One region of the Nitrobacter sp. MLSD-S21 genome, then DNA from elsewhere that is predicted to be linked to it. Evidence: predicted binding sites of a transcription regulator. Region 1 holds the regulator's gene; the other holds the start of a gene.

The links. Region 1 encodes LexA, which represses DNA repair genes until DNA is damaged. Its sites were predicted from a motif close to TGTTCNNNNTGTGTTCNG; they were not measured.
Region 2: AC1RT6_RS15600 (ImuA family protein) is a predicted target of LexA. The motif match lies at 5,219-5,236, and genes of this name have one in related genera.

What each region holds. Positions count from the first base shown of each region.
Region 1 is NZ_JBXASZ010000001.1:450,347-465,261, reverse strand. It holds gene AC1RT6_RS02320 (arylsulfatase) at 1-840, opposite strand, end outside; gene AC1RT6_RS02315 (BatD family protein) at 926-2,314, opposite strand; gene AC1RT6_RS02310 (VWA domain-containing protein) at 2,311-3,786, opposite strand; gene AC1RT6_RS02305 (vWA domain-containing protein) at 3,838-4,830, opposite strand; gene AC1RT6_RS02300 (DUF4381 domain-containing protein) at 4,823-5,302, opposite strand; gene AC1RT6_RS02295 (DUF58 domain-containing protein) at 5,295-6,287, opposite strand; gene AC1RT6_RS02290 (AAA family ATPase) at 6,298-7,332, opposite strand; partial or broken gene AC1RT6_RS02285 (arylsulfatase) at 7,408-9,056, opposite strand; partial or broken gene AC1RT6_RS02280 (formylglycine-generating enzyme family protein) at 9,197-9,352, opposite strand; gene moaC (cyclic pyranopterin monophosphate synthase MoaC) at 10,120-10,650, shown strand; gene AC1RT6_RS02270 (molybdopterin molybdotransferase MoeA) at 10,875-12,089, shown strand; gene lexA (transcriptional repressor LexA) at 12,252-12,956, shown strand; partial or broken gene AC1RT6_RS02260 (ComEC/Rec2 family competence protein) at 12,997-14,388, opposite strand; gene AC1RT6_RS02255 (hypothetical protein) at 14,857-14,915, opposite strand, start outside.
Region 2 is NZ_JBXASZ010000005.1:225,032-239,946, forward strand. It holds gene AC1RT6_RS15590 (error-prone DNA polymerase) at 1-3,028, opposite strand, end outside; gene AC1RT6_RS15595 (DUF6504 family protein) at 3,025-4,533, opposite strand; gene AC1RT6_RS15600 (ImuA family protein) at 4,451-5,164, opposite strand; gene AC1RT6_RS15605 (hypothetical protein) at 5,410-5,589, opposite strand; gene AC1RT6_RS15610 (hypothetical protein) at 6,400-6,561, shown strand; gene AC1RT6_RS15615 (PRC-barrel domain-containing protein) at 6,800-7,177, shown strand; gene AC1RT6_RS15620 (exodeoxyribonuclease III) at 7,909-8,679, shown strand; gene AC1RT6_RS15625 (NUDIX hydrolase) at 8,729-9,211, shown strand; gene AC1RT6_RS15630 (DUF421 domain-containing protein) at 9,342-9,833, shown strand; gene ligD (non-homologous end-joining DNA ligase) at 9,836-10,783, opposite strand; gene AC1RT6_RS15640 (cysteine hydrolase family protein) at 11,459-12,097, shown strand; gene AC1RT6_RS15645 (hypothetical protein) at 12,094-12,408, shown strand; gene AC1RT6_RS15650 (hypothetical protein) at 12,438-12,764, shown strand; gene AC1RT6_RS15655 (cell envelope biogenesis protein TolA) at 12,748-13,377, shown strand; gene AC1RT6_RS15660 (DUF72 domain-containing protein) at 13,359-14,366, shown strand.

The DNA.
Region 1 (14,915 bases):
CGCCGCCTTCAGATGCGTGAAGATGTGCATCCGCGTCGAGTTGAAATAGCAGAACCACGGCTTGTCGGCCTTGTGCTGCCGGTTGATGAAGTCCTTGGCAGCGTCAAGAAACTCCTGGTCGATCGTCTCCATGCGCTTGGTGTTGAGCGGACCGGTATTCTCGATCTTGCCATCGGCGGTCGACTTGATGACGCCGCGCGGTCCGAACTTCTTCCGGAACTCCGGATTCTTGGGATAGTCAGGGTTCTCCGGCTCCTCCTCGGCATTGAGGTGATAGAGGTTGCCGAAAAACTCATCGAAGCCGTGCGCGGTCGGAAGATGCTCGTCGCGGTCGCCGAGGTGGTTCTTGCCGAATTGGCCGGTGGCATAACCGTATGTCTTAAGAACGTCTGCGACGCTGGGATCATGCGGCCCGAGACCAAGTTCTGCACCAGGCAGACCGACCTTGGTGAGGCCGGTGCGAACCGGCGTCTGTCCGGTGATGAAAGCAGCGCGGCCAGCGGTGCAGCTCTGCTGGCCATACCAGTCAGTAAAAACGGCGCCTTCCTTGCCGATCCGGTCGATGTTGGGCGTGCGATAGCCCATAACGCCCATGTTGTAGGCGCTGACATTGAACCAGCCGATGTCGTCGCCCATGATGAACAGGATGTTTGGTTTCTTGCCACCGGCCGGCCCATTTGATGGAGACGCCGGCTTGGTCCTGTGTGCCTGCGCCATGGCTTCCGATGTCAGTGCCGCGGCTACGACCAGCGATGACGAGCCAAGCAGCATGGCGCGGCGATTGAAGGTTGACGCGTTAGGGCCAGCAACATGACCCTTATTCTTTTCTTCCCTGCTCATTTGAAACTCCTGAACGTTTGAAAACAGTACGATGATTGGGTGAAGAAAGCCTGCGTTCGAGCTTGTGAGATTGTGAGTGCCCCTATTATCTGGCCGGCTTGCGCCAACTCTCGGTTGACGCTTTCGGAATACCCATCGGATTGATGTGCTGAGGCAACTGCCGCTTTGCGCCGCGACTGGCCACCTGCCTACGCAAGTTGCGGCGCGCGGCCCCAACTCGCCACAGCAAGCGGCGTGACGACCATTCACCGGCGTTGCGGTGCGACGCGAACAATTGTTGCTCGATCGATCCGATTTCGGAGTCGAGCACGGGATCGGCCGCTGCGGCCTTAAAAGCTTTGATCGTGCGATCTGACGCAACGGGTTCGAACCGTTGCAGCCAGTCAAGCATTGCAAAGTACACCGTGCGAGCATCGCCGCTGCCTGCTACGCGGCGAAGGCGACGGAACGACCAGGCTTCGGATTGCAGATATGTCTTCCGCCGCTGCTGATACGCTGCCGTGATCGATCTTGCCGCGGCCGGCGCGAACCAGGCGATCACGGCAAATGCGGTTGCAATCAGCGCTGCCAGCAGCCAGTGCTCGGCAATACCATCGCGAACGGCGGACCAATTCCATCGCGCGCGGGCTCCGTCGGAAATTGTCCCTTGCGCGGCCGGATTAGCAACGACCTGGAATGACATCGCGTCCAGGTGCGCCGTCTCCACTTTGCCTGCGCCGACATTCCACCATCCGATGTCGATTGCCGGCAAACTGAATTGACCCGATTGTTGCAGCATGTGCGTGACCTGATCGATACGGCGCGACACAAGCACCCCGGTTCGGGAATCGTACTTGTCCTGGAACTCCGGTTGTGCCGGATAAGCTTCGGCTACAGGCGAGCGGACAAGAGGCAGAGGCGGCAACAGCATCGCCGGCGTGCCGTCGGCTTCGATCGTGACGGTGCGGACAACGGAGTCGCCGACCTTGAGATGATCGGACGAAGGCTTGATCTCCTGGTGAACAACAAGCCGTTGGGCGGAGACGAATGGATCGAGCGCCTGCGCCGCATCGGGAATGACTGCCTGGAACGACAAAGACGGAATGCGCACAACCGTCTCGCGCGAGTCTGGAGGGTCGACCGCGTAAGTAACTGTCATCGACCGCTCCGAAATGGCGTAAGCGCCCGGCTCTTGCGGATAGAGCAGAAATTCGTACCGCACTCCGGCAAAGCTCACGCCGTCTACCTGTTCCGACATGTTGATCGTCGACCCGTCATGCGTGACGGCATTGCGGATCTGGAATGCCGGCAGCACCGGCGGCTTTGTCATGTAGTTGGGCACCAGAACGTCGAGGGTCAGCGTCGCGCTCTGGCCGACGACGACCGTCGCGGGATCGAGCTTGGCGCGCACGATCGGCTCAGTAGCCACAGTTTGTTGCGCATCTGCGTTAGCGACAGACAGCGCAAATAGCGCGAATGCGGCCAGTGTTCTCATCGCGGCGAACTCCCGACCGGCGTTGAGCCGCTGTTCGCCTGTATCGCGAACTTCAGTTTGAGGAAATCCGCCGGCGTCGTCTGCACCTGACGCATCCAGGCGTCGGCGGCGCCAGCTGTCGTCATGTCGTTCGGTGCAACTTTTATGCGTTTGCCACCCTTCTGCTTTTCGTCGATCTTGGTTTCATCGGGCTTGAGATCAGGCGGGGCGGCGTCTTGTTGCTCATCCTTGCGCCGTTTTTCCTCGGCAGCCTCAAAAGCTTTCTTGACGATGGCGAGGTTAGTCTTTGCCGCGACGTTGTCTGGCTGCTGCGCCAATACGTCGTCGTAGGCTTTGATCGCCTTCTCGTAGGCATGGTTTTGTGCCTCGGCATTGCCGAGTGCGAAACGGCCTTCGACCGTCTCGACCTTCCGAAAGGCCTCCGCGGCAGCCAGAAAATCGTAGGCGCGATAGGCGGCGATTCCACGCCACATCGGATCGGCAAACAGTTTTGACGCGCTCGCATAGTCGCCGCGGTCGAAGGCAATGCGTCCTTGCTGATCCGGCGTCAACCAAAGGCTCGCGAAGCGTGCCAGCGCTTCGGCGGGCTGCGCCTTGGCTGGGTGTCCATATAGCAGGAAGAGTACCAAGACCCATTGCACCGTCATGCCCCGGCGAAACCAGAGCGCACCGAGCAGCACTATCGGCCAAAGCAACCAAAATCCCTCGTCACGCCAGCGCGTTCCACTTTCTTCCGCCTGGGCGCTCTCGAATTGGGTGTCGATACGGCGCTCCAAAGCTTGGATGTCCGACTTGTCGACGGTGACCTCAACGTTGTCGACTGGGATACCAGCGGTGTCCTGCGGCGGTCTGACGCTAAGCATCACCACGCCGTTGCGGCCTGCGGCCTTTCGCATTTCGCTTGCATCCGTGGTTCCGACGCCATCGGCTACCAAGAGAACAGTCCCCGCAACCGGTTCGCCTTGAAGAGACGTTGCGGCAAGTGCGAGAGCCGCGACTGGGTTTTTACCCTGCACCGGCATCAAGCCGGGCGTCAGCGCCGCCAGAAACGGCTCGATGACGCGGCGATCATCGGTCAGCGGCATGACGAGATGCGCGCTGCCGGCGTAGGCGATGAGGCCGGTGCGGGCGCTGCCTCGCGCGGCAAGCATGTCGAGGATCTTCTGCTTGGCACGCTCCAGCCGCATCGGAGCAACGTCGGACTGCCCCATCGATGCAGAAACATCCAGCGCGATCATCAATGGCGCTTTGTCCTCGACAAAGGGCGGCAACTCGCGCCGCCACGTCGGCCCGGCGAGCGCGACGGCGCCTAGTCCTAACGCCAGCGCAACAAGATAGGAGGGTTTGATATGCCACCGCCGCTGCGGCGTAACGATCATGTGCTTCAGCAGGCTGGGTGCAATGACGCCTCGCCATTGCAGATCGACACTGTCTCGCCGTGAGATAAGCGCCAGGATCAGCCCGGTTGGCACGAGCGCGAGCAGCCACCACGGCCGAAGGAATGAAATGCTTCGACCGCCTGCTCAAGCATCGCTAGGCGCTCCGAAAGTCAGGCCGCGCAGCAGCAATACCGTCCAAAGTCCGAGACCAAGCACCACGGCTACACCGAGCGGCCACTGGAACAGCGGCAGCTTCGGCCTCCAGCTCTCGGTTTGCACCTTTACCGGCGCAAGCTTGTCGATGTCGGCATAGATCGCTCCGAGCTGCTCGCCGTTCTCGGCGCGGAAAAACCGTCCGCCCGTCGTGCTCGCCACTTCGCGGAGCGCCGGCAGATCGACGCGGTTTTCGCCGGAGGCTTCAGTATCCCCGACGCCGATCGTGTAGATCGTGAGTCCGCGCTGCTGGGCGATCTCAGCGGCATGCACAGGCGGCACCCGGCTTGCCGTATCGTTGCCGTCGGTGAGCAGGATCAGCACGCGCTGCTTCGTTTTGCTCGTATCAAATGTCTTGATCGCCAAGCCGATGGCGTCGCCGATGGCCGTCTGCTCGCCCGCCATGGCGACTGCGGTCTGATCTAACAGCATCTGGACAGTCTGCAGATCCTGCGTGAATGGCGCCTGCACAAAGGCGCGCGTCCCGAACAAGATCAAGCCAATGCGATCGCCTTTACGGCGGGCGATAAAGTCGCGAACGACCTGCTTCACGCCATCGAGCCGCTGCAGCATCTTCTGGTCGGGCGCCTTGAAGTCGGGCTGGCTCATCGAGCCGGAGATATCGATCGCCAACATCATGTCACGCGCCGCGATTTTATGCGTGATCGGATCGCCGACCCATTGAGGGCGCGCCAGCGCGGAAACCATCAGCAGCCAAATGATGACGGCAACAATCATCTGCAGGGGCAAGCGCCGCAAGATCACCGCGCCGGGCTGCGGCTTCTGCCCGGTCGCCTCGGCGACACGGGCGAAAAACGGAATCTGGACCGATGAGCGGCGCTCCCGATAAGGCGGCAACAGCCACCAGGCCAACAACGGCAGCGGCAAAAGGGCGAAGGCCCAAGGCCAGGCAAATTCAAGCATGGTGCGCCTTGATCCAGTGCCGGATAATACCGAAAAGCGCGCGGGGATCGTCAGCGATCGGCTGATAGGCTTCGCGCGCCAGCACTCGCCCCACACCCTCGGAAAAGTCTCGCGTGTTAGCGGTTCGGTCAAGAAACGCCAGCCATGCCTGGCCAGCCAGCGATGCGACCTGTCCCCGCGGAAAAGCAGCCAGCGCGGTGCGGCGGATCAACGACGCCAACGCGATGGACGTGCCGGCAGGATTCTCCGGATTCCACGTGCGTTGAATAGCCGCAAGCTCGGTCAGCGCCGCTCGACGATAGCGGTTGCGATACCACCAATAGGTCAGCCGCCACAGACCAAAGAGAAGGCCGGCCGTGGCAACGGCCAGCGCAATCCGCAGCGGCCATGTCTGGGGCCAAAGACTGATCGCCGGCGGCAGCGGAATGTCGATCAGGCCGGCGACTGGATCGGGTTGTGGAGAACTAGCCAAGGCTCGCCTCCGGAGATGGTGGATTTCCGCCTCCCCCGCCGCCGCCGCCCGGCAAACGGCCCATCAGGCGGCGCAGTTGAGGGGCGGTTTTCTCTGCAGCGCTCAGAGGCAACACCGGCACACCGATCTCGCGCGTCCACGCGAACACGTTACGCAGCCGCGCGTCAGTCGCCTCCTGAATGCCTTTGCGAACACTGTCACGGCCGACCTCCAGCATGATTTGCAATTCACCGTCGGTGACCGTCATGCGTGCCGATGAGGGCAGATCGCTTTGCAGCGGGTCGTGGACCAGCAACGCCACCACGCTGTTGTGCTGCGCCATGCCGCCGACCAAACGCTTGGTCGTGTCGTCGGCGCCATCGAAGTCACTGATGACAATGACGGTCGAGTCATGCACCGCGAGCCGCCGCGCTCGGTCGAGCGCACGATTGATCATTGCCGGTGCGCCCGAAAGGCCGCGCCCAACGCCGAGCGCCTGGTTCTGCCCAACGATATGCCCCAGCAGTTCGAGCACGTTCCGGCGGCTTCGTTGCGGCCGCACCTCGGCAAGTTCCGAGTCATTGAAAATGATGCCGCCAATGCGGTCACCCGCCGCGAGAATTCGCCAAGCGGCCAACGCCGCAGCCTGTGCGGCCGTCACTGACTTCATGGCGAAGCGGCTACCGAAGAACATTGATAGCCGCTGGTCGACCACGAGCAAGCCTTGGCGGTCGCGCTCTTCGTTGAACACGCGAACGTGGGGCTGCTGTAAACGCGCCGTCACCTTCCAGTCGATCGAGCGCACGTCGTCGCCGGGACGATAGTCTCTGATTTCCTCGAAGTTGAGCCCTCGCCCACGCATCCGCGATGCGTATCGGCCCGACAACAGGCTGTGGACAGGTTGACGAGGAAGAAACGAGACCCGGTGGCCTCGTTGCTCCAGCGCGATCAACTCGCCGAGATCGACATAGACGCCGGGAACCGCCGCTGCGCTCGCTGCCGGCATCGCATGCTCCTCACACCGGCGCCACCAGCGACGCGATTTTGTCGATGGCCTGATCGGCGGTGACGCCTTCGGATAAAGCCTCGTAGGTGAGGATCAGCCGGTGCCGCAGGCAGTCGTGCATCACCGCTCGGATATGATCGGGCGTCACAAACGATTGGCCGTCGAGCCGCGCGCGCACCCGCGCGCAGCGGTCGAGCGCAAGGCTGCCCCGCGGACTCGCGCCGACCTGAATCCATTTGCTGAGCGGCTCCTTGTAGCGCGCCGGAAACCGCGTGGCGAAGATGATGTCGACCATGTAGCGCTGCGCAGCATCCGACACGAAAACACCGTCGATCTCGCGCCGCGCGTCGAAGATTGCCTGCTGCGGCACCGCGGCAGGCTCCGCTGCTTTTTCCTTTGACGCTTGCGCGACTTCCTCGCGGTTGAGCTTGATGATCGCGCCCTCGACGTCCTCGTCTGGATAGGTGATGACGACGTGCATCAAGAACCGGTCGAGCTGCGCCTCCGGCAGCGGATAGGTGCCTTCCTGCTCAATCGGGTTCTCGGTCGCGAGTACCATGAACAGCTCGGGCATCTTGTAGGTCTTGCCGGCGACGGTGACCTGCCGCTCCTCCATCGCTTCGAGAAGCGCCGACTGCACCTTGGCAGGCGCTCGGTTGATCTCGTCTGCCAGCACGAGGTTGGCGAAGATCAGCCCCTTCTGAAACTGGAACTGCCCGCCCTTGTCGGTCTGCGCGTAAATCTCCGCACCGGTGACATCGGACGGGAGCAGGTCCGGCGTGAACTGCACACGCGACAGATCAGCAGCGAGATTTTTGGCCAGGGACTTCACCGCGCGCGTCTTCGCGAGGCCGGGCAGACTTTCGATCAAAAGATTGCCGTTGCCGAGTAACCCGATCAACATGCTTTCGATCAGATGATCCTGGCCGAGGACGGATTTGCCGATACGCACCTTCAGGTCGAGGATGGCGTCACGGGCAGCGGATGAGCTCACTTTTACGGGCGCCGCACCGGTGGGAGGGCTCGCTACGCTCGCATCAGCCATCGGTTTGTTCCCTTCGACAAATAACGTACATGCTGGCCGGCATCATTGCCCGGCCAGCATGTGGTATTTCGGCTCTCAGCGTGTCTTAATACTTTCCAGATCTTTGAGCCGCTTCATCGCATCTTGCTGGCGCAGCAACGTATAGTTGATGCCGCCCGCATTGAGTGAGTTGCCTGTTTGGTACGGGTACTGATCGAAGTCGCTGAAGAACTCCTTGACCTTCGCCTGAACAGGTACGAGCAGCCAGATGTTGCGCGCAAGGAATTCGATGGCGCCACCTCCTTCTTCAAGCCCTCTCTCGTAGGGATCCATTCGCAGGTTGGTGATTAACGCCCATGCTGATGTCTCGCGAACGCCTGTTGCGATGTTACCTTTCGCTGTCGCGAAGCTCAGCTTCCAATCATTCCAACGGATCGCATTCAGGTTGCCGCCTTGGTCGAAGTAGTAGATCGTGTCGCGCGGCGGCTCCTTCGTTTCTCCCTTGAGGAACGGCAGGAAGTTGTAGCCGTCGAGATGAACCTTGAAGGTCTTGTTGCCGGCGTGGAATCCGGTCTTCATCCGCTCCTTGAGATCGGGAATACCCGCCGCTGCAGCGAGCGTCGGCATCCAGTCGATCAGCGAAATGGGCTCGTTGATTTGCGTGCCGGGCTTCACAACGCCAGGCCAGCGAACCATCATCGGAATGCGCATGCCGCCTTCCCATGTTGTGCCTTTCTCGCTCTTGAACGGCGTCATCGCGCCATCCGGCCACAGCGCAATTTCGGCGCCGTTGTCCGTCGTGTAGAGCACGATGGTGTTGTCGGCGATGCCGAGGTCGTCGAGTTGCTTGAGCAGTTCTCCCACCATCCCGTCATGCTCGACCATGCCGTCGGCATGAATGCCTTTGCCGGTCTTGCCCAGGGACTCCTTTTTAAGATGGGTGAAGACGTGCATGCGCGTTGAATTGAACCACACGAAGAACGGCCGGTTGGCGCGCGCCTGACGGCCGATGAATCCTTGGCAGCGCCCAGGAACTCCTCGTCCACCGTCGGCATGCGCGCGACGTTCAGCGGACCAGTGTCCTCGATCTTGCCGTCCGCCGAAGATTTGATAACGCCACGGGGACCGTACTTTTTCCGGAATTCAGCGTCCTTCGGATAGAAGTAGCCCTCCGGCTCCTCTTCGGCGTTGAGGTGGTAGAGGTTTCCGAAGAACTCGTCGAAGCCGTGCTTGGTCGGCAAGTGCTCGTCACGGTCACCGAGATGGTTCTTGCCGAATTGGCCGGTCGCATAACCCTGCGTCTTCATGACGTCGGCGATGGTCGGCATCCAGTCCTGAATGCCGTGCGGGTCGCCCGGCATGCCGATAGTCAAAAGGCCGGTGCGGAACGGCTCCTGTCCGAGAATGAACGAGGCTCGCCCCGCGGTGCAGCTTTGCTGTCCGTAAGCATCGGTAAAGATCGCGCCTTCGTTCGCGATGCGGTCGATGTTCGGTGTGCGATAGCCCATCATGCCCATGGTATAGGCGCTGATCTGTGGAACGCCGATGTCGTCGCCGAAGATCACGAGGATGTTCGGCTTGCGGCCGGCCGCCGGCGCCGGGGGATGCCGCTGCGCCTGCGCCTGAGCGACGCGCGTGGACGCAGCAGCGCCGAGCGCCGCCGCTGCGAGCGACGTGCTGGCGAGCAAGAGCTTGCGACGATCCAGGGTGCCAATCTTCGACGTGTTCTGATGGTCCTTGCTCATCTTGTCCTCTCTTGAGTACCTTTGGATGAACTTTTCAACCAGCCAGCAATACGGCCGGCCAATCTATTGACGCGCTACTTCCACACTCACCATCTTGCTAACTGAACGATAATCAGCAGCCACCTCCCAACCGCCACTTTGTGACCGGTCGCCCTCACAAACTCTCTGAAGTGCCGATTGATGACAGGAGCACGGTCCATCCAAAAAGTGCCGACGGTAACCCGGTGCACCGCCGTCTCTTTCGGATAATGCTTGTCAGATCCCATGCGGAAGGTGCCGCCGGAAATTAAGATCATGCGGCTGTCACGAACCGCATTGCGAAGCGCAATATTGCTCACATTCAGCACGGACCACACCCACTGACATTAACGGGGCATCAGCGCATTTTTGTAACAAGCGTCTAAAATTAGAACCTTCAGTATCCGGAACAACATTAATCCTCAGAACCACCAGCCGTCCATACCTCTCTCAATCAATGCTGCGGCTCGTACGGGTTTTCGTTTGTCCGGCCGATGAAAACAGCCGAACATCAAACCTTATCAGCAACCCTGCCCTGCTCGACGTATCCTACGGTCGGCCAACGGCAATTAGATTTTGGCCTTCTAGCGAATGTGTGGTCTAGCGGCATCTCATCGGTGTTCGCACGAAACGATCCACTGCCGTCGTGAAATGACGATGCCGCGGAAGCAACCGTTCAACGCCTTGCTCAACAGGGACATGACAGCATTGGCGGCAACCGATCAGAAGGGCCTGCTGGAGCTCGTGGCAACGACACGTGTCGCCATGACAATAGATGGGTTCACAAAGAGCGCATCAGCAGATTCGAACAACCTGTCCTCAGATTCTTTTCTTTGCTTTCCAGAACGACATCTAAATTCTACAAAAGAGGCAAGTCGAAACTTGAAAAAGCAATCAGCCGTTTTGCTATCGATATGTAGCTTTATCCCGTTTCCAGATTTTAAAATCTTCACAAAGTGCTGAAACTATACGTTAAAATCTGGTCTTGAAAAAATAGCCTCTCCCCTCGTGAGAGAGGGAAGAACCAGCTCAGGATTTGATTGACATGGCAGACAAGAAAAACAAGACCGCCGGGAAACACAAACTCGCCCTCACCCACATCGACGTCAAAGGCGAGGCGCGGATGGTCGATGTCTCGGCAAAGCCCGCAACCGAGCGCGTCGCTGTCGCCGAGGGCCAGGTCGTCATGACCAAGGCGACGCTCGACTTGATTGAAAGCGGCAACGCCAAGAAGGGCGACGTGCTCGGCACCGCGCGCATTGCGGGCATCATGGCCGCCAAGCGCACTTCGGATTTGATCCCACTCTGCCATCCACTGGCGCTGTCGAAAGTCACGCTCGACATCGAGGCCGACAGGAGAATTCCGGGCTGCCGCGTCCGCGCAAGCGTCAAAGTCTCCGGCCCGACCGGAGTAGAGATGGAAGCCCTCACGGCGGTATCCGTCGCCTGCCTGACGATCTACGACATGATCAAGGCCGTGGAACGCGGCGTCCGGATCGAGGGCATTCACCTCGTCGAGAAAAAGGGCGGCAAGTCCGGCCACTATCTTGTGACGGATACCGCCTCAGAACCATAGCCGTCACGCGAACGCTTCGTTAAGCGGCATTTTGGCTCTTAGTACCGTTGTATGCGAGCCGCGAGTTCGGTAGATGTTTGACGCGCCCGCCAGGCGCATCGCGCCTAGCGCGTATTCCGCAAAAATGGATACCGGTTTTGCGATCAGAATACGCGCAAGCTATTGATTGAGGGGATTTTCTTACGGCTGATCGCACGGCCGGAAAATGCTCTAGGAGAATGGTCATGCCCCTGATGACGGTCGCCGACGCCCTTGCGGCTGTTCTTGCCGGAGTCGAACCGCTCCCGGAGGAACCCGTGGCTCTCGAATCCGCGCATCGCCGGGTGTTGGCGCGCGATCTCCCCTCGCGCCGGACTCAGCCGCCGGTCGCAATGTCGGCGATGGACGGCTATGCGGTGCGCGCAGCGGACATCGCGACAATTCCAGCGCGGCTACAGGTGATCGGTGAGATCGCTGCGGGACGGCCGCTCGAGCGCGCGCTGCAAACCGGCGAGGCCTTACGGATTTTCACCGGCGGCGTAGTGCCGGACAGCGCCGATACAGTCGTGATCCAGGAAGACACCGAACGCGACGGCAACCACGTCATCGTCAAGGAAGCCACTGCTCCCGGAAAGAACATTCGTCCTGCCGGCGTGGATTTTCGTGAGGGCGACGTCCTGATCCGGGCCAGCAGCCATCTCACCGACCGCCATCTTTCCCTTGCTGCCGGCATGAACTATCCGGACCTGCCGGTGCATCGCCGTCCCACAATAGCGATGCTCGCCACGGGCGACGAACTGGTCTTGCCGGGCGCGACGCCCGGTCCGGGCCAGATCATCTTGTCCAACGGCTACGCGCTTCGCGCACTCGCCCGAGGCGAAGGCGCCGAGGCGATCGACCTCGGTATCGCCGCCGACACAATGGACGCCACAACCGCCGCGATCCGCCGCGCCCGCGAGAGCGGCGCCGACATTCTGGTTACGACCGGCGGCGCGTCGGTCGGCGACCATGACTTCGTCAAGCGTGCGCTGGAGGCGGAAGGCGTGGAGATTGCGTTCTGGCGGATCGCACTGCGGCCGGGCAAGCCGATGATGCACGGACGTCTAGGCCCGATGCGGGTGATCGGCCTCCCCGGCAATCCCGTCTCGTCCTACATCTGCGCGTTTCTGTTCATGGTGCCGCTGATTCGCGCGCTATCGGGGCGTGAAGATGTGCACCACTGCATTGAACCGGCGCTGCTCGGCAGCGATGTTAGCGCCAATCAAGCCAGGCAGGATTATCTGCGCGCCCGACTCACACCCTCGACGGACGGCTTGCCGGTCGCGACGCCGATCGGGCATCAGGACAGCTCGCTGATGGGAAAACTCGCTGCGGCAGAGGCTCTCGTAATCCGCACGCCATTTGCGCCGGCCGCAAGCAAAGGCGAGCCCTGCGCCATCATTAAGCTTTCGCTGTCATAAAACGTCGCTTTGTTGACCTTAAATTAAAGGGTTGCGGAACACATATCGAACATATAGTGTATGTTCATGATTTGTTTCGAGGTTCGTGCCGCGGGGTTATAAGGGCTGCAGGCCCGATGTCCCCTAGTTGGCAAGAACCCATCAACCAGGGACTGGGTCGGGATGCTCACGCGCAAACAGTATGAACTCCTGCGTTTTATCAACGAACGGCTGAAAGAATCCGGCGTGCCGCCCTCGTTCGATGAAATGAAGGACGCGCTCGACCTGCGCTCGAAGTCCGGCATCCATCGCCTGATTACCGCGCTGGAAGAACGAGGATTCATCCGCCGTCTGCCCAACCGCGCCCGCGCCATCGAAGTCATCAAACTGCCCGAACTCGCCGCCAGCGGCGGCGGCGGCCGTCGCGGTTTCACACCGAGCGTCATCGAAGGCAATCTGGGCAAAGTCCGCCGCAGCGGCGGCGCTGTCGTCGACGATGTGGAACGTCCGGTCGCCGTACCGGTGATGGGACGGATTGCAGCCGGCACGCCGATCGAAGCGTTGCAGACCTGCAGCCACACCGTCAGCGTGCCGCCCGACATGCTTGGTACCGGCGAACACTACGCGCTTGAGGTACGCGGCGATTCTATGGTCGATGCCGGAATTCTCGATGGCGATCTTGCGTTGATCCAGCGGAACCAGACCGCTGATACCGGCGACATCGTCGTTGCCCTGATCGACGAAGAAGAAGCGACGTTGAAACGCTTCCGCCGTCGCGGTGCTTCGATCGCGCTGGAGCCGGCGAACACGGCTTACGAAGTTCGCATACTTCCGCCCAATCGGGTCCAGATCCAGGGCAGACTGATCGGCATTTACCGCAAGTACTGATTTCATCAGGAGCGAAAGGCTCCAACCGTGGACAAGCCGTTCAATCGTCCGGCTGGAGATCCTCGGGCACCGGCGTGGCGTCGGCCGGGGGTTCCGGTTTTGATTGCAGCTGTGCCGACTGTTCATCGACGGCAGCGGATGACCAGGGACGATCGACGCCGACAGGACGTACGGCATCAACAGCAAAGCCGGATCTTGAAGCACCAGATCTTGAAGCACTTGGGGTTCGCCACAAGGCAAGAGCGCCTTCACGCCGCAGCCTGTTTTGATCGATCACCTGCGCTGGGCACCCCTCCGGAGCCTGCCACGGCGTCACCATGAGCTCCGCCCGCGTACAATCATCCTGCATCGCCTCCGGACGCCGCGTAAGCGCGACAAGTCCACCTCCACTCACCTTGACCACGCAGCCCTCATCGTCGCATGAGACGCCTTCCGCCAGCGTAGGGTCGGCAGACCCACGCCCATCCCCGTCGGCGGCAAGCCATTCCCTGACCGTGAAAGAGTCCTTACTCGTACTGATGAGGCGCAGCCGGCCGTCCCCGCCCCTCACGGCGACATTGCGACCTTCCGCGGAGATCAGGATATCCGGCGGCGTCACCGCAAATGACCACACGATCGCCAGCGCGACCACAACCGCGCCGCTCCAGCGCAGCGGTGTTCTCAACAGTCCGAGCAGAATGATGCCCGCGGTCGCCGCGAGCAGCGGCCCCGTTCCAAAAGCAGCCGTATGACCGATGGCGCCCGGAAGCGCCGCTACCCATTGAGCCACAGCGACCATCCATTCGATGCCAAAGTCCATCAGCCGCCAGAACACGCCGTCGAAGCCAAACGGCATGGCCGCAAGTCCGAGAAGCCCGGCCGGCATCACCAGCGCCGAGATCACCGGCATCGCCAGCAGGTTCGCAACCATGCCGTATGGCGTCACCCGATGGAAATGGAACGCGACATACGGCGTGGTCGCGAGTCCGGCCACGAGTGACGCCAGCGCCAGCATGGCGATTTCGCGTCCACCCCACAGAGCGGCCCTCGCCGTCGGCGAGTGATCGGGGGTTGCAAGCATCTTCGGCATCCCGACCTGAACTAGCGCCACCAACCCGAGCGTCGCCGCGAACGACATTTGAAAGCTCGGGTGGATCAATGACTCCGGCGCAATCGCAAGCACGATCATCGTCGCGACCGCGAGTGTTCGAAACGTAATAGCGCGCCTGTCCACCATGATCGCAATCAGCACCACCGCTGTCATAAAGAACGAGCGTTGGGTCGCGACCTCAGCGCCCGACAGCAGAAGATAAAAAGCGGCTGCCACGAGCGCCGCTGCCGCCGACCACTTCTTAATCGGAAACGTCGCCGTCAACGCTGGAACCAGGGCCAACAGCGCACGCACCGCGAAGAAGACCACGCCAGCGACGACGGCCATATGATAGCCGGAAATGTGTCAACTACTAAGAATGGCTTGTGTTTACAAAGCGATGGATAGCAAACGCTTCCCATGTTTTGCTGCTTGGGAAGCAAGTGGGAAGCACTGGCGCCCCCGCCACGGTGTGCATGGACATCGATCGCTGCAGCGTGGTTGTATCTCCCGACACACCGCGGTCAGATAGATGAATATCTCAGCTGCAATAGTTTCCGCCGCGCTGATCATTGGCGCATCGATCATGCTCGCCTCGCATTGGAGCGTGCAGGCGATCGGTGCTGGCCGCCCCGCCGCCCTTCGCTTAAACAATTGGACCGGCGAAGTGGTCTGGTGCGCACCCGCCGGCCAAGACACGCGCAAGCTAACTTGTGAATCGAAGTAGCCGCCGGGCCGTAGCCCGGCGCCCTCGCCTCACCGACTGAGCGGCCAGCGGCGTGTCGCCAGTCTCTGCCGATCGCGGCTTCCTTTGCTTCTCACCGCCGCTCGTTACAATGAGCTTTTGTTGGCCTTCAACACCTCTCGGAGGCTCAGCCGCACAGTGCGTA
Region 2 (14,915 bases), on a different contig from region 1:
TGACGCCGTTCGCCGCCTGCACTATGCCGCGGCAGGTAAGCATCTGTGCGCCCAGGATCACGCGCCTCTGCTTGTCGAACAGCGAAGGCCAGATAATGAGATTTGCAATATCGGTCTCATCTTCGAGCGTTATGAACATAACGCCCTTGGCGGAGCCAGGCCGCTGACGCACCATGACGAGGCCCGAGACAGTTATCCGCGATCCGCTCTTAGCCGTCCGCAACGCGGCACAGGGGCTGGTATCCTGACTTGAGAGTTCGGCGCGCAGGAAGGCCAGCGGGTGCGGGCGCAAGGACAGGCCATGTGACCTGTAATCCTCCACGACCTCGCGACCGCGGGTCATGGCGGGAAGCGAAACATCTTCCTCGACCTGCTCGGGCACGACCTCGTTCGCGCATTGCCCTGCTGCCTCGAAAAGAGGAAGAGCGTCATTGCGAAGGCCCTTGATGACCCACAAAGCCTTGCGGCGTGAAAGTCCGAGCGAAGAAAAAGCGTCGGCGTTTGCGAGGCGGACGAGACCGCCGGTTCCGAGCCCCGTCCGCCGCGCGAGCTCGGGGATTGTCTGATAAGGACGGGCCTTGCGGGCGCCGACGAGCGCATCGCCATTCTTCTCCGAAAAGCCGCGTGTCATCCGAAGGCCGAGCCGGACTGCATGATATTTTCCGTCGGGCTCCAGCGTGCAGTCCCAAGCGGAGCTATTGACATCAATAGGGCGGATATTGACCCCGTGGTTTATCGCATCGCGCACAAGCTGCGAGGGTTCATAAAACCCCATCGGCTGCGCATTGAGGATCGCCGCGCAGAAAACATCGGGGTGATGGCATTTCATCCAGCTAGAAGCATAAGCGATGAGCGCAAAGCTTGCGGCGTGGCTTTCCGGAAAGCCGTATGAACCGAAACCTTCAAGCTGACGGAAGGTGCGGTTCGCAAACTCAATACCGTAACCGTTATCGATCATGCCCTGGATAAGCTTGTCCTTAAATTTGTTGACGCCGCCCGTGAACTTGAATGTCGCCATGGCGCGGCGCAGCTGATCGGCTTCATTTGCCGAGAACCCGGCCGCTACCATCGCAATCTGCATCGCCTGCTCCTGAAAGAGCGGCACCCCCAGCGTCTTGCCAAGAACCTTCTCCAGCTCAGGCTTTGGAAACTCGACCGGTTCCTTGCCTTCCCTTCGACGGAGATAAGGATGCACCATGGCCCCCTGGATGGGACCGGGCCGCACGATGGCAACCTGGATGACGAGATCATAGAAGCGCGTCGGCTGCATGCGCGGCAGCATCGACATCTGGGCGCGGCTTTCGATCTGGAAGACGCCAAGCGTATCTGCCTTTTGGATCATCTCGTAAGTCTGCCGGTCTTCCGCCGGAATCGTCGCAAGACTTAGCGGAATGTCCTTTGACGATTGAAGAAGATCGAAGGCGCGCCGCATGCAGCCGAGCATGCCGAGGCCGAGGACGTCGACCTTCATAAATTTCAAAGCCTCGATGTCGTCTTTATCCCATTCAATAACCTGCCTGTTGTCCATTGCGGCCGGTTCGATTGGCACGAGCTCATCGAGGCGATCCAGCGTCAGCACAAAACCTCCAGGGTGCTGCGACAGATGCCGCGGCGTTCCCATGAGTTGACGTGCGAGATCAATCGTCATTCGCAGGCGCCGGTCGGACAGATTGAGGTTGAGCTCTTTCAGCTCCGTCTCTGAAACCCCTTCCTCACTCCAGCCCCAGGTGATGCGGGCAAGTGCGCCGGTCACGTCCTCGGGTATGCCGAGCGCCTTGCCGACCTCACGTATTGCGCCGCGCGCGCGGTAACGCGTCACGGTCGATGTCAGGGCAGAGCGTGTCCTGCCATAGGTTTCGTAAATCCACTGGATGACTTCTACACGCCGCTCATGCTCGAAATCGACGTCGATATCGGGAGGCTCGCGCCTTTCCTCCGATACGAACCGCTCAAAAAGGAGACCCTGCCGTACCGGATCGATGGAAGTGATGCCCAGTACAAAGCACACCGCGGAATTGGCGGCAGAGCCGCGGCCCTGACAAAGAATGCCCTTTGAACGTGCAAATCGGACGATGGAATCCACGGTCAGGAAGTAGGGCGCATATTGCAGCCGTTCGATAAGGCCGAGCTCATGCCGCAGCTGCATCGCGACGTTATCAGGGATGCCATCTGGATAGCGCTGCGCCGCTCCCTCCCAGGTTAGTTTTTCAAGCCGGTCCTGGGCGGAAATTCCATCCTGCAAAATTTCGGTCGGATAGCTGTAGGTCAGCTCTTCCAGTGAAAATCTGCAGCGCTTTGCAATCTCACCGGTTCGCGCGATTGCTTCTGGATAACGCCGGAATAAGCGTTCCATCTCGGCAGGCTCCTTCAAAAACCTGTCAGCATGTTTTTCCTTGAGGAAACCTGCTTTATCGATGGTCGTCTTGAGCCGGATGCAGGTGACGACGTCCTGCAGCATTCGCATCGCGGGAACATGGTAGAGAACATCACCTGTGGCGACGGTTCGCACGTGCGCCTGCGATGCCATGGTCGCGATCTCATGAAGATAAGCGGCATCGTCGGGACGAAAGCGACGTGTCAACCCGCAGTAAGTTCTGTCCTCGAAGATTGATTTGACCCGATGCAAGCAGCCGGGTAGATCGCCATGAGGTTTGTCTGTGACGACGATCGCAATGAGCCCCTCACTCCATTCCGCAACATCATTGATAAAGAGCGAGCACTTTCCTTTGCCCGCCCGCGCCTTGCCGATGGTTAGAAGCCGGCAGAGCCGTCCATATGCGGCGCGGTCAGTGGGATAGAGAAGAAGCGAAGGAAAATCCTCAAGATCGAGTCTGCAACCGACAATGAGACGAACGCCGGTAACGCGCGAAGCTTCATAGGCTCTAACGATTCCTGCAAGGGAGTTACGGTCAACCACAGCGAGAGCATCGATGCCGAGCACTGCTGCGGTAGCAAATAACTCTTCCGCGCTTGACACACCGCGCAGAAATGAAAAATGGCTTGTGACCTGCAGCTCCGCGTAGCTCATGCTTCACCCAGACCGTGCAGCCACCAGCGTCCGCCCGAGTCAGTCGGTGCATCGCGAAACAGCCAGAAGCGCTCGCCTGTCTCGTTCTCGACGCGGTAGTAGTCGCGCTGGAGGCCTGTCTCCTTGTCGGAAAGCCACCACTCGCCAAGAATACGCTCGGGGCCATCGGCCCGCGCGATACGGTGGCGGATCTTGCGCCAGACGAAGAAACGGGGAGGGCTATCGGGAATTTCAGCGATGGCATGCACTTCCTCAGGAGGCGACAGCAGCCGCGCGGGTCTTGGCAGGTCGAGCGGCCACGTTGCGCTATCCGTCTTGCAAAGAGGCGCGACGCGCCGCATCGCACGTTCAGGGATATCGCTCTCAACCGGGGCAAGCCTGAAAACCCGTTCGTTACCGAGCCGCACGCGAAGTGTGTCGATAAGCTGGCTGACGTCGACTTCCGATCCCGGTTCGGCGACATGCGCTCCAACCGTTTGCCGCTCGGTCAACGCTTCGACCCAGGAGGCCGTCAGCGTCGCTTCCTCGATGCCGAAGCCCGGCTCGACCAGCACAAGCCGCTCCGCGAGAAGCTTTGTAAGATGCTTCGTATCGCGGTTAGGTTTCGATGTACCGATACGGATCGCCTGCGAGATATTATCGACGCGCTGAAAAACCATATCGAGCCGTCTCGCGCCCACGCCGCGCGCGGCAAGATCAATTATGAGTTTTTTGCATAAGAGCGCCATGACCCGCTGCAGACCGTCGGGCGTACTGATCGGCTCCGCGAACCTCAGCGTCACACGGGGCACCTCCTTCGGAATCAGAGGAACGAGCACCTCAACAGCCGCGCCCAGCGCCTGATCGAGGCGCAAGAGGACGTCTCCGGAAAAGCGCTGGCGCAGCGAAGCGCGCGGCAGGGCAGCAAGCTGCGCGATGCGTTCGACGCCGACTTCGCGAAGGCTGATGATTTCTTTTTGAGAGAGCCGGAGGGCCGCTATCGGAAGGCCGCCAAGAATGTCGGCAGCCCGGGCGGGCGGCACAATTTCGTTTCGACCGTAATGCGAGACCGCCCATGCCGCGCTGGGCGTATCTGCGATAGCAGCCCGCGCCGAAAGCTGCGCGGCGGCAAGCCGCGTCTGCAGGTCCTTCAAAAGCGCGGCTTCGCCTTTGAAGAGATGGGCGGAGCCCGCAACGTCGATGAATATCGTATCCCACGGCAGCGGTGTCACAAGCGGCGAATATCGTGTGCACCAGAGCGCAAGGCGCGCAAGTGCGGCTTCATCTTCGTCAGGCCTTGCTTCCTCCACAATAAGATCCGGAACAAGCGTCTGCGCATGCGCGACCGTCATGCCGCAGGCGAGCTTTAATTTGCGCGCGGCATCGTCAACCGAAGCGAGAACGCGCCGGTTGCCTTCCTGGATTGCCGTAACCATCGGCAGACTACGCGCTGGAGTGCCGCCGTTCCTGCGCCGGATTTGATCGGTCGGGAACGTCGGCAGGAAGAGCGCAACGACCCTCCGCATTGCATGCCTCCACAATCCAAGAATTCGGTGACGCGCCGCGGCACCGCAGTAATTCAACCCGCCAGAGCGGACGGCCCATCCGGTATGGGCTCGTGTCGAAGGAGGGCGCGGGTGAAATCCGCCATCGGGTCAGCGCTGCATTGCTTTCGCTCAAATGTTCAGGCGACCGCCGGATGATGAAAGAGGGAACGCCGGAGGCTTCGGCGGCGAGCTGCAGACGCCGCGAAGGAGTCAGAGAGATGCGGTTGAGTTCGCCGACGACGCCCGCAAGGCCGCGCATTCGCAGCCCCTCTTCCATGACGGGCAAAATCTCGGCGTCCTTCCAGGTTTCGCAAAAGATAAGCCGGTCGGGATGAAGCCCGACGCGGGCCAGCGCAGGCGCAAAAAGATCACGGCTGTGCAGACACCAGAGCACGGGGCCTTTTAAGCGCGCGAGAATGCCGGCAGTGAAAAGGAGGGCGCAGGCGGCATAGCCACCCCGCGCGCCGTCTTCGCAGAACTCATGCACGGCGCCAAGTGCAAGGCCGCCACCCGGAAGCGCCTCGTCTATCCCGGATACCCCAAAAGGCAAAACGTCGCGGCACGGTCCGGGCCGCGCAGCAGCCTCCATCATCCGGCGGAGCTCGGCCAAGGGAATTGAAGTTAAATTGGCCGTGCTTGCCATAACCTTGCCTACCAACTCTGTTAGAACAAATAGAGAACATCTTTGGTGGCCGATGAGTCAATGAAAATTAGTTAGGCGTTGATTCGAAACGGTTTCGTGCGGGTTGGGGGATAGGTCTTCTCTACCGTTGGGCTTCCAAATGCGCCGTCGAGCGATTTTCCACCACCCCGACTGAGCCGAAAAATTTCAGCGCCGCCGGGCAGTCCGTACCCCTACTTTCGCGCTAAGACCTTGTCAGACTTCCATGACAACCGTGACTTTTCGATCAGCCGTCGCGACCGGTGCACGAGGTCCGCGCCGCTGCCATTCAGGATGATACCCAGGTTAAGCTTTGCCTCGCGGACATGGTCCTGGAGGTTGCGGATAGCCTTCGTGAGCTGCCGGTCTGCCATGACACCGCTCGCCGCTTGAGGAGGGCGGGAGCGCGCGCTGGCGTTCTCATCACCGATGAAAGCCGCGGCCCGGCGGTGATGATGCAGCGTGCGCCCTTCTGCCGGAACGCGAGTCCTTATTTTGCGATCACGCGATTCGAAGCTGAAAGCGCGTAAGTTCCTAACGCATGAAGAAGTTTACAGGAATTAGGAACGCCGGTGTGAGCGCCGTATTTGCTCGAATACGCCAAGGGCTATGGCCTTTATCAAATGACGAAAACGCAAAATGCGCCCCCGCTTTCCTCCCAGGGAAAGACGCTTCCTGCGCGCAAGCGGCGGCGGCGGCGTTCCAAGCAGACGGTATCGTTCTAGGACCGCCTCTCTGAGTTTGTCGCGGACAAGCGCTTGAAGGCGGACGCGGCGGCGGGCTGCGCGGACCGGTACGATCTGGTCAAGAAGATCCGCAAGGCTGAGACCGCCGCTAGTATCGACCGATGGGCGAGCCTGCCCGGACCACGGCGGCTCAAGAGAGCGGGCGCGGCAGACCGCAGGAACCCTGTCCCTGGTCCCGGAGTTGCCAGCTGTCGACCATTCACGAGCGCTGCAGGTCCCGATGAAGACCATACCGATGTTCTCGATCGAAAAGGATGCGGGCGGAAACCTGCGCATCGTAATCACCCGGCCCGACGGCTCGCAGATAGTCCTGCCGGCCCATTCGTGTCGGTCAGAACCGGTACAAAGCCCGCCGCTCGCGGCCTTCCTAGAGCGCAATCATCCGAGAGCGCGCTGAGGCGGCATCGCCTGAAAACTAGACCTGAAAGGAAAGCAGCAATGGCAAAGATTGATGAAAAAGGACGCATCGTAGAGACCGCGACTGAAGCGCGCCAAGGAGAGCGCGGCCCCACGGTTCGCAACATGGTGGTCGCGGGCACGGCGCTGGTGATCGCGGCCTTCGTGGTCGTCTACATCGTGTATTTCGGGGGCGCGCGCTGATGGGACGCGGACTCCTGCTCTGGCTGGTCGGCGTGCCGATCCCCGTGATCCTCCTCCTCTGGCTGTTCTTCGGCCGCTGACTTCGAACCGGCACTAACAATCGCCCGCCACGCACTCCTGCGCGGCGGGCTTCTCGAGTCGGGCAATTCAGTGGGATGCCCTCAACGCCATCGCGTCATCGCTAGGAACTATCTTCCCCGACAATCGATTTTCATACGATCCAACAGGGAGAATTCGCATGGTTACCGAAGAGAGAGAGACCGGCACGCTGATCGGAAGCGACAAGGTCGCGGGCACTTCCGTATACGGCCCCGACGACCAGGCTATCGGAACGATCGAGCGCGTGATGATCGAGAAAACGAGCGGCCGCGTGTCGTACGCGGTTCTCGGCTTCGGCGGATTCCTCGGCATCGGCAACGACCACTATCCTGTGTCGTGGAACGCGTTGAAGTACGACACCAACGTGGAGGGGTACCGCATCGGCATCACCGCGGACCAGCTTAGCGGCGCGCCGAAGTACGCGGACGAAAGCGGCTGGAATTGGTCGGATCCCGCGCGATCCAAGTCGGTCGATGACTATTACGGTACCCGCGTCACCCATTCCGCTCTCGGGTAGCGACGCGAGGCTATCAGCCCGAGCCGGACGGCGAGGCGGCTTGGGGCTGGCGCGGTCCTGCGTTCTTCCATCGCGCGGGGCCGCGCATTTTTCCAATCCCCATACAATTACCACGAGAAAACCAAGACATCGGCGCATCTGCGCCGTGCGCCTGCGAAATAACAGGACGCCGAATCGCGAAGAGTTAGCTCGGCGAAGCAAGCGCACACGGCTTGAATGACAACTGCCCCGTTTGCTGCGGCATCGGCTGGGTATGCGAGCGCCATCCCTACAGGCCGTTCGACCATGACTTCGGTTGCGCGTGCAGCGAAGGGATGCCGTGCAGGTGCAACGACAGCACGCCGCCCGATACGAGCCAGGTCATCGTCGTTGGCGAACACTCTGTTCATTGAACCGGAAGAGCACAGACGAGTGCCGCCGCATCACGTCTCAGAGATCGACGCGGTTGAGGAGCTTACAAAGACGGATCAGCAACCCATATTGGCGCGACGGGCCCTCTCCCCCCAAGAGGCCCAGCACGGTCCCGCAAGCTTTTGCCCCAAAGCCCCCCGCGGGACCGTGCACCCCTTAAAGTCATTGGAAGCGCCAGATGCGCCACTAAATGCGTCAGAACGATGAGCGACGATTGCCCGATCTGCCACGGCATCGGATAATGACGTTCGGGTTTTAACCTTGCCCACTAGCAGCGGAACTGCACGGCCTCCGTAAGTGTTCGCTTCGGTGGAGGAATGGTGAAGATCGCGACGTTTAACATCAACAATGTCAACCGGCGTTTGCCGAACCTCCTGGCCTGGCTGAAGAGCTCCAATCCGGACATTGTTTGCCTTCAGGAATTGAAAGCCGAGCAAGCGGCTTTTCCAGCCGGCGCCATTGAGAAGGCCGGGTACAGTGCAGCCTGGATTGGTCAGAAGTCCTGGAACGGCGTCGCCATTCTTTCGCGAGGCTCCGCGCCCGAGGTCACGCGCGAGCGTCTTCCGGGCGATCCCGCCGACAATCAGAGCCGCTATCTGGAAGCCGCGGTCAAAGGGATCATCGTATCCTGTATCTACCTGCCTAACGGCAATCCACAACCGGGCCCAAAGTTTGATTACAAGCTCGCATGGTTCGAAAGGCTGATACGCCATGCGAAGACGCTGAAGAAGTCCGGCGCGCCGGTCGCGCTTGTCGGTGACTACAATGTGGTGCCCACCGAATTTGATATCTATCCGACAAAATCCTGGGACGACGATGCGCTTTTGCAGCCGGAAAGCCGCGCCGCATTTCAGCGACTTTTGAAGCAAGGCTGGACGGACGCCCTGCGATATCTCCATCCCGAGGACCCGATGTATACCTTCTGGGATTACATGCGGCACCGCTGGGAAAATGACAAAGGCCTGAGACTCGACCATTTCCTGCTAAGCCCTGATCTCAAGAAACGTCTGATTGATGGTGGCGTAGACCGTAAGGCGCGCGGCAAGGAAGGTGCAAGCGACCACGCGCCGGCCTGGATTGAACTGAAGTGAATTTGCAGGGCGCAGAAGCACGGGCGGGGTCAGCGGGGGAAGGACGGCAATGACTCCGGCGCGGACCTCGTCAAATAGGACTAGCGCCGGCATTCTTCTTTTCAGACGGAAGCGCGGATCTATTCATGTACTGCTCGGGCATCCGGGCGGTCCTTTCTGGATGAAGAAAGATCTTGGTGCCTGGACCATTCCAAAAGGTTTGGTTGGTTTGCATGAAGAGCTCCTCGACGCCGCGCGGCGGGAATTTAAGGAAGAGACTGGCTACCGGCCGGTCGGCGAGTTCATTTCGCTTGGCGCCGCTAGACAGCCGGGTGGCAAAACGGTGCATGTATGGGCGGCCGAAGGTGACTGGAATCCGGATGCGCTCACAAGCAATGTTTTCAAAATGGAATGGCCGCCGCGTTCGGGGAAACTTCAGAGCTTTCCCGAGCTCGACCGCGCCGCCTGGTTCGGTTTCAGCGAAGCTCGCGAGCGTATCCTGAAAGGCCAGACTGTTTTCCTCGATCGCCTGCGGGACGCGTGCGGAGAATGAGGGCTGCGGGAACTCTGAAATGTGAGCGAGCGTTGCGACCTTTGGAAGTTCTGACCGAGCGGGCCAAACTTCCGCACTGAGTTAGCCGCCCAGATTTCAAGCCGCTAACGATATTCCCGGAGGGCTTCCTATGCATTTGTCGATCGACTGGAATTCCGTCTTCGTACCGGCGATAGGCCTTGCGGAAATCATTGTGCGCGGGAGCCTTATGTATCTTGGGCTGTTTGTCATCCTGCGCGTCATGGCGCGGCGTCAGGCCGGGCATTTTGGCCCCGCGGACCTGTTGGTCATCGTCCTGATCGCCGATGCCGCGCAGAACGGCCTCGGAAAAGACTATGGCTCCGTCACTGAAGGCCTCACACTGGTTCTCACGATTGTCGCCTGGGAATATCTGCTTGACTGGATATCCTGGCGCTATCCCTGGACGAGGCGATACCTCTCGCCTCCTAGCCTTACGCTTGTGCGTGACGGACGCCTTATCTCCCAAAATTTACGCAAGGAAATGATCACGGAGGATGAGTTGAAAGCGCAGCTGCGAGAACATCAGGTCGAAGATTACGCAGACGTCAGGCTCGCGACACTTGAGGGCGACGGACGGCTCAGCGTCTTGAAGCGAAAATGAGTTTAGCCGTGCGGCCGCTCGCGTTCGCGCACAACGTCCTTTGCGTGCTTATCGGCGCGAAGTCCGAGATAGACGGGATGACGCATTTCGCCTGAGCTGGTCCACTCCGTAAATTTTACCTCTGCCACCAGTTGCGGTTTCACCCAAGTCGTGACGGGTTCATCTTTTACTTTTGTAGCGAAGGGCGACTTTTCAGTTTTCAATTTGATCAGCTCGTCGTGCAGCTCTTTAAGTGTCTCGTGGCTAAACCCGGTGCCGACATGCCCAATGTAATGCCACTCCTTGCCTTCACGCAGCGCGAGCGTCAGCGCGCCGAAGTAGGGCCGCGTTCTCCTGGGAGCGGTGAAGCCGACGATCACGACCTCCTGGCGCTTTGAGGTCTTGATTTTCAGCCAGTTGTCGGTGCGCGCGCCGGACAGGTAAATACTGTCGGCACGCTTTGCCATGATCCCTTCGAGGCCTTTGCGTTCGGCTTCTTTGAAGAATCTTGTCCCAAATGTCTTCCGTTCGCGGCTGAAGGCGATCAATCTGTGCTTTGGAAGGATGGACTTTAGCCGCTTCTTCCGCTCCGTCAGCGGCAAGCTGCGAACGTCTTCCCCATCCTGAAACATGAGATCGAATGCGCAATAGCGCAGCTTGGCCTTATGGCGCAGGGCATTTTGCAGCAATTGAAAATGCGAGACGCCCTGATCGTCGAGAGCCACAAGCTCGCCGTCGATAACGGCGTCGCCTGTCACGCCTTCGAGCGCCTTTGCGACCTCGATGTAGCTTTTGCTGATCAGCTTGCCGTTCCGGCTATAGAGCGCGACATTGCCGGAGCTGATTTTGGCAATCATCCGGAAGCCGTCGTATTTATCCTCGAATATCCATTCCTTATCGTCGAACGGCGCGTCCGTCAGGGTCGCGAGCATTGGCTGCAGCTGTTTTGGCAAGGTAGTGACACGGGCCAATACGCGGCGCTCCTAGTCGGGATTGTTATGAAATGGTTGATCCGGCTACCTACGGGCACGCGGCTTTTTTGCTGTCCCTACCGCGCTTGTCTTTTTTACGGCCTTGGATTTGGCAGCGGCGGCTTTCGCGGGCTGACGGTCCCCGCGGTCTCCCTGTCCTGCCTTGGCAGGCGTCTTAGCTTTCTTCCGGCGGTCCTGAGACAGCGACCGGCTTACATCGTCGCTCTCTTCGATTCGGCCTTTGGCACCGCGCCGGATATAACGCTTATCACCGCGCGGCGCGATCAGTTCTCGCTTGGTAACCGTTGCCCGCGATTTGGTTGGTGTTTTCAATGTCGGCTCCCTTTAAGTCGTTGAGCCTGTCCAACACGCTGGAAAGCCCTGTGGTTCCTTGGCGCGCCGCCAGCGTTGCAGCCGGCCGGGCTCTACCGCGTCCGGACGGTCCGCGCCCGAGTCTTAGTCTCGGCCCAAGGTGACGATCCCTCGCGCACAGACGGGGCTGCGCCCCTTCGGCCATCAAGGGCAAGCTCGCTTGCGCGAGGTGCGTAACCGCACCCCTTTGACTGCCTTCCCCCGCTCATTGCCGCCGGGCTAGCGGGTTGCAGCCGCAACCCTTCTCAGAACAGGAACTTCCCGGGTAGGACTCCGTTGGAGCTGGCTTTGAAGGATTGAGCCATGTCCAAGAGCGAAGAGCTCCGCTACGGGGCGCCCGGAGAAAACACCATTCACATCTGCGTCGACATGCAGAGGATGTTCGCGGAAAGTACGGAATGGAAAATGCCGTGGCTGCCCCGCGTGCTGCCGAATATCGTCGCCATCGCATCGGCACATCCTGAAAGGACCATCTTCACCCGTTTCAATCCCGCCGAAAAGCCGGGCCATGGGGTGGGGATGTGGCGGCATTATTACGAGCGCTGGGGCTCGATGACCATCGCCGAGCTCGGGCCGGACATGGTCGGCCTTGTCCCTGAACTCGCGGAGTTCGTTCCGCCAGCGCGGATCTTCGACAAGCATGTTTATTCGCCATGGACGGGAACGGACCTGCACCAGCAGCTGCGCGGGGCGGGAGTGGAGACCATTATCATTACCGGCGGGGAAACCGATGTGTGCGTGCTCGCGACCATGCTGGGCGCGATCGACTGGGGCTTCCGTACCATCCTCGTCACAGATGCACTTTGCAGCTCCGCCGACAAAACCCACGACGCAATGATGGATGTCTACATGAACCGCTTTGGAGAGCAGGTGGAATGCGTCACGACCAAGACAATCCTCGATAGCTGGTCCGGACGTGCGCCAGTGGGGCTATCGTTATGAGTACCTCCCATCTCGTGCAGATCCTTTTGCCTAAGGAAACCGGTGACGGTGAGCCGGTCTCGCAGGAATGGTTTGAAGGGCTGTTGAAGGAACTGACCGAGAAATTCGGCGGTGCGACAAGTTTCGTGCGCGCTCCCGGCCAGGGCCTGTGGCGCAGCGGCGGCGATACCGAGCGCGACAATATCGCCGTCATCGAGGTGATGACGGAGCGCCTCGTACCCGAATACTGGCGATCTTTGCGGGAGACGCTGGAAGCTGAGCTCCGTCAGGAGAAGATCGTTATCCGCGCCCAGGAAATCATCCAACTTTGAATTCGGCGCGCTGGTCGCAGGGAGTGCATATGGGTTCGATGATGCTGGTCAGGACGTTTTGTGCAGTCAGCACGGTCATTGCCGCCGCGCTTGTGGCTGCCAATTGGAATGCTCGTGTCATGGTCGCGGGCTTTGCGATCTTCATCGTCGCATCTATTGCATGGATGATCGACGGTTGGCTTGAGAACAAGGCCTCGCTGATCATCCAGAACCATTCTTCTTCTGATCAATCTCCTTGGTGTCTGGCGGTCGCTTCCCAAGGCTCACGAAGAAATTGCGAGATAGCTCTGGCGCGGCCATTGTGCGGAACCATAGGCTTCCATGGAACATTGGAAGCCTATGGCGCGCAAACTTAAAGTCTACCAGACATCGCAGGGGTTTTACGATCTTGCGGTTGCGGCGCCATCCATGAAGGCGGCGCTCGAAGCCTGGGGCGCCGGCAGCAACCTGTTCCATCAGGGTTTCGCAAAGGAGTCGGATGACGATAAGGCCATCGCAGCAGCGATGGAAAAGCCCGGCGTCGTCCTGCAGCGGCCCGTCGGATCTGACGCCGCATTCCAGGAACATTCCGGCTTGCCGACAGCTGTATCACTCGACTTAAACCCGCGCGAGGCGAAAGGGAGCCCGTCGAAAGCGGCAGCAGGAAAGGCCGCGAAGGCTGTAAAACCAACGAGGGCCGGTGAAAAGGCGGAGCGCCGCGCAGCCGCCGCGTTCGAGAAAGAACGCGGCCGGCGAGAAAAGCAGCGACAGAAAGAAGAAGCTGAGGCCGCAAAGGCGTGTGCAAAGAGAATGGCCGCTCGGAAAGCCGCAGAGGCAGCGCTCCAAAAGGCGACACGTGAGCATGACCAGAACGCAGCACAGATCGAGAAGGATCTAGCGGCTGTACAGCGTCGTGCTGATGCTGAGGAAGAGCGCTGGGAGAAGTTGAAGGACCGGCTGGAAGATGCTGTGTGGAGAGCAGGCAGCTAGCTATGCCCCGTCGAAGCACCATCCCTGAAAAAAAGGAATTAACGCCGGAGGCGCAGCGAGAGCGGCGTCAGCTCCGGCGCGAGAAGCAACGACAGGACAACATCCAGCGTGCGGCGAAAATGCACGTCGCGCGACAAAAGATGGAGGCGAACTCTGAACATTCCGCGCATGACCTCAGAGAATCGGTCTTTGTTGGATGCTCAGGCTGGCGTTACTGGAAATGGCGGGATTCCTTTTATGCAGGCATAGCGCAGCCAAACTGGTTTGAGCACTACTCGCAAGCCTTCGACACGGTTGAGATCAACGCTTCATTCTATTCATGGCCTACCGTTGCGAATGTTCAGGCCTGGCGTCGTCAGCCGCGACACAAAAAGTTCGTGTACACAGTCAAGGTCTGCGAACTCATCGCTCATGTGAAGCGCTTTAAAGGGACCAAGACCCTCATTCGGGATTTTGGAATCATCGCTGATCTTCTTGGAGAGCGAATGGGCTGCTTTCTCTTTCAGCTGCCTCCCAGCTACCACTACACGAGGGCACGGCTCAAGTCGATCGTGAACCAGCTCGATCCAGCGCGCCGTAACGTCGTAGAATTTCGGCACAAGAGCTGGTGGAACGAAGACGTTTATCGCGCCTTCCGCAAAGCGGGGGTTATCTTTTGCTCATGCAGCGGGCCTCGGCTTCCGGATGAACTCATCCGGACTGCGGAGGATATCTATGCCCGCTTACATGGTCCGCTGCGGTGGTACAGGCATGACTATTCGGATGAAGAACTGAGAAAATGGGCAGTCAGGATCAAAGCAAGCGGTGCAAGAAGAGCCTGGGTCTACTTCAATACGACAACGAAGCGAACGCCACACAGAACGCGCGCAGTTTCGACCGCCTGCTGTCCGGGCGGGCCTCCTCTCGGAGAAAACCGGAAGGCTAGTCGGCGTGCTCATGTGACATGTATTTTCGCGTGCGGTGTACTACCTTTAGCGCTTAAGAATTAACACTCTTAACGCCGGAAGCGCGGCGAAGAGCATTGCGCCGATATCCCAACCTCCGCGCGTCGTAAGGCTTTTTGCATCGTGGCGGCGCTACGAGGGCCCCGCATAAGTCTGTCGGAACGTTGTCTCGTATTCTTGCGGGGCTTCAAGGCCAAAATCAGTGCCAGGCGCTCGTAAAGCATCGCCGCCATTGCCTCACTGAGCAATCGTTATGCCGAGATTGGCGCAGAGGTTTTTTGTTTTGCTCATGCTGCTACCTCTTACCAGCTGTGCTGTAGTTAGGTCTAAGAGCGGAGTGGAGGAATCGCAATGCAAGGCGCCGAAGTGCACCCGGGGATCGGGACACCATTTTCGGAACGCCTCATCATCCTAGCCGCGACAGAGAACATCAGGCCTATCAATCCGCTTCCGACCCCCAAGCGTAAAGGCCGCCAAATCCCAGGGCAACCTAGTTGCTTATCGGTATGTCACTGGTCCGCCCGTGAATTGTCCGGGCCCACACTCCGACCAAGAGAGCCAAAGAAACTGACAGAAAGCGCCTTGACGTTAGGC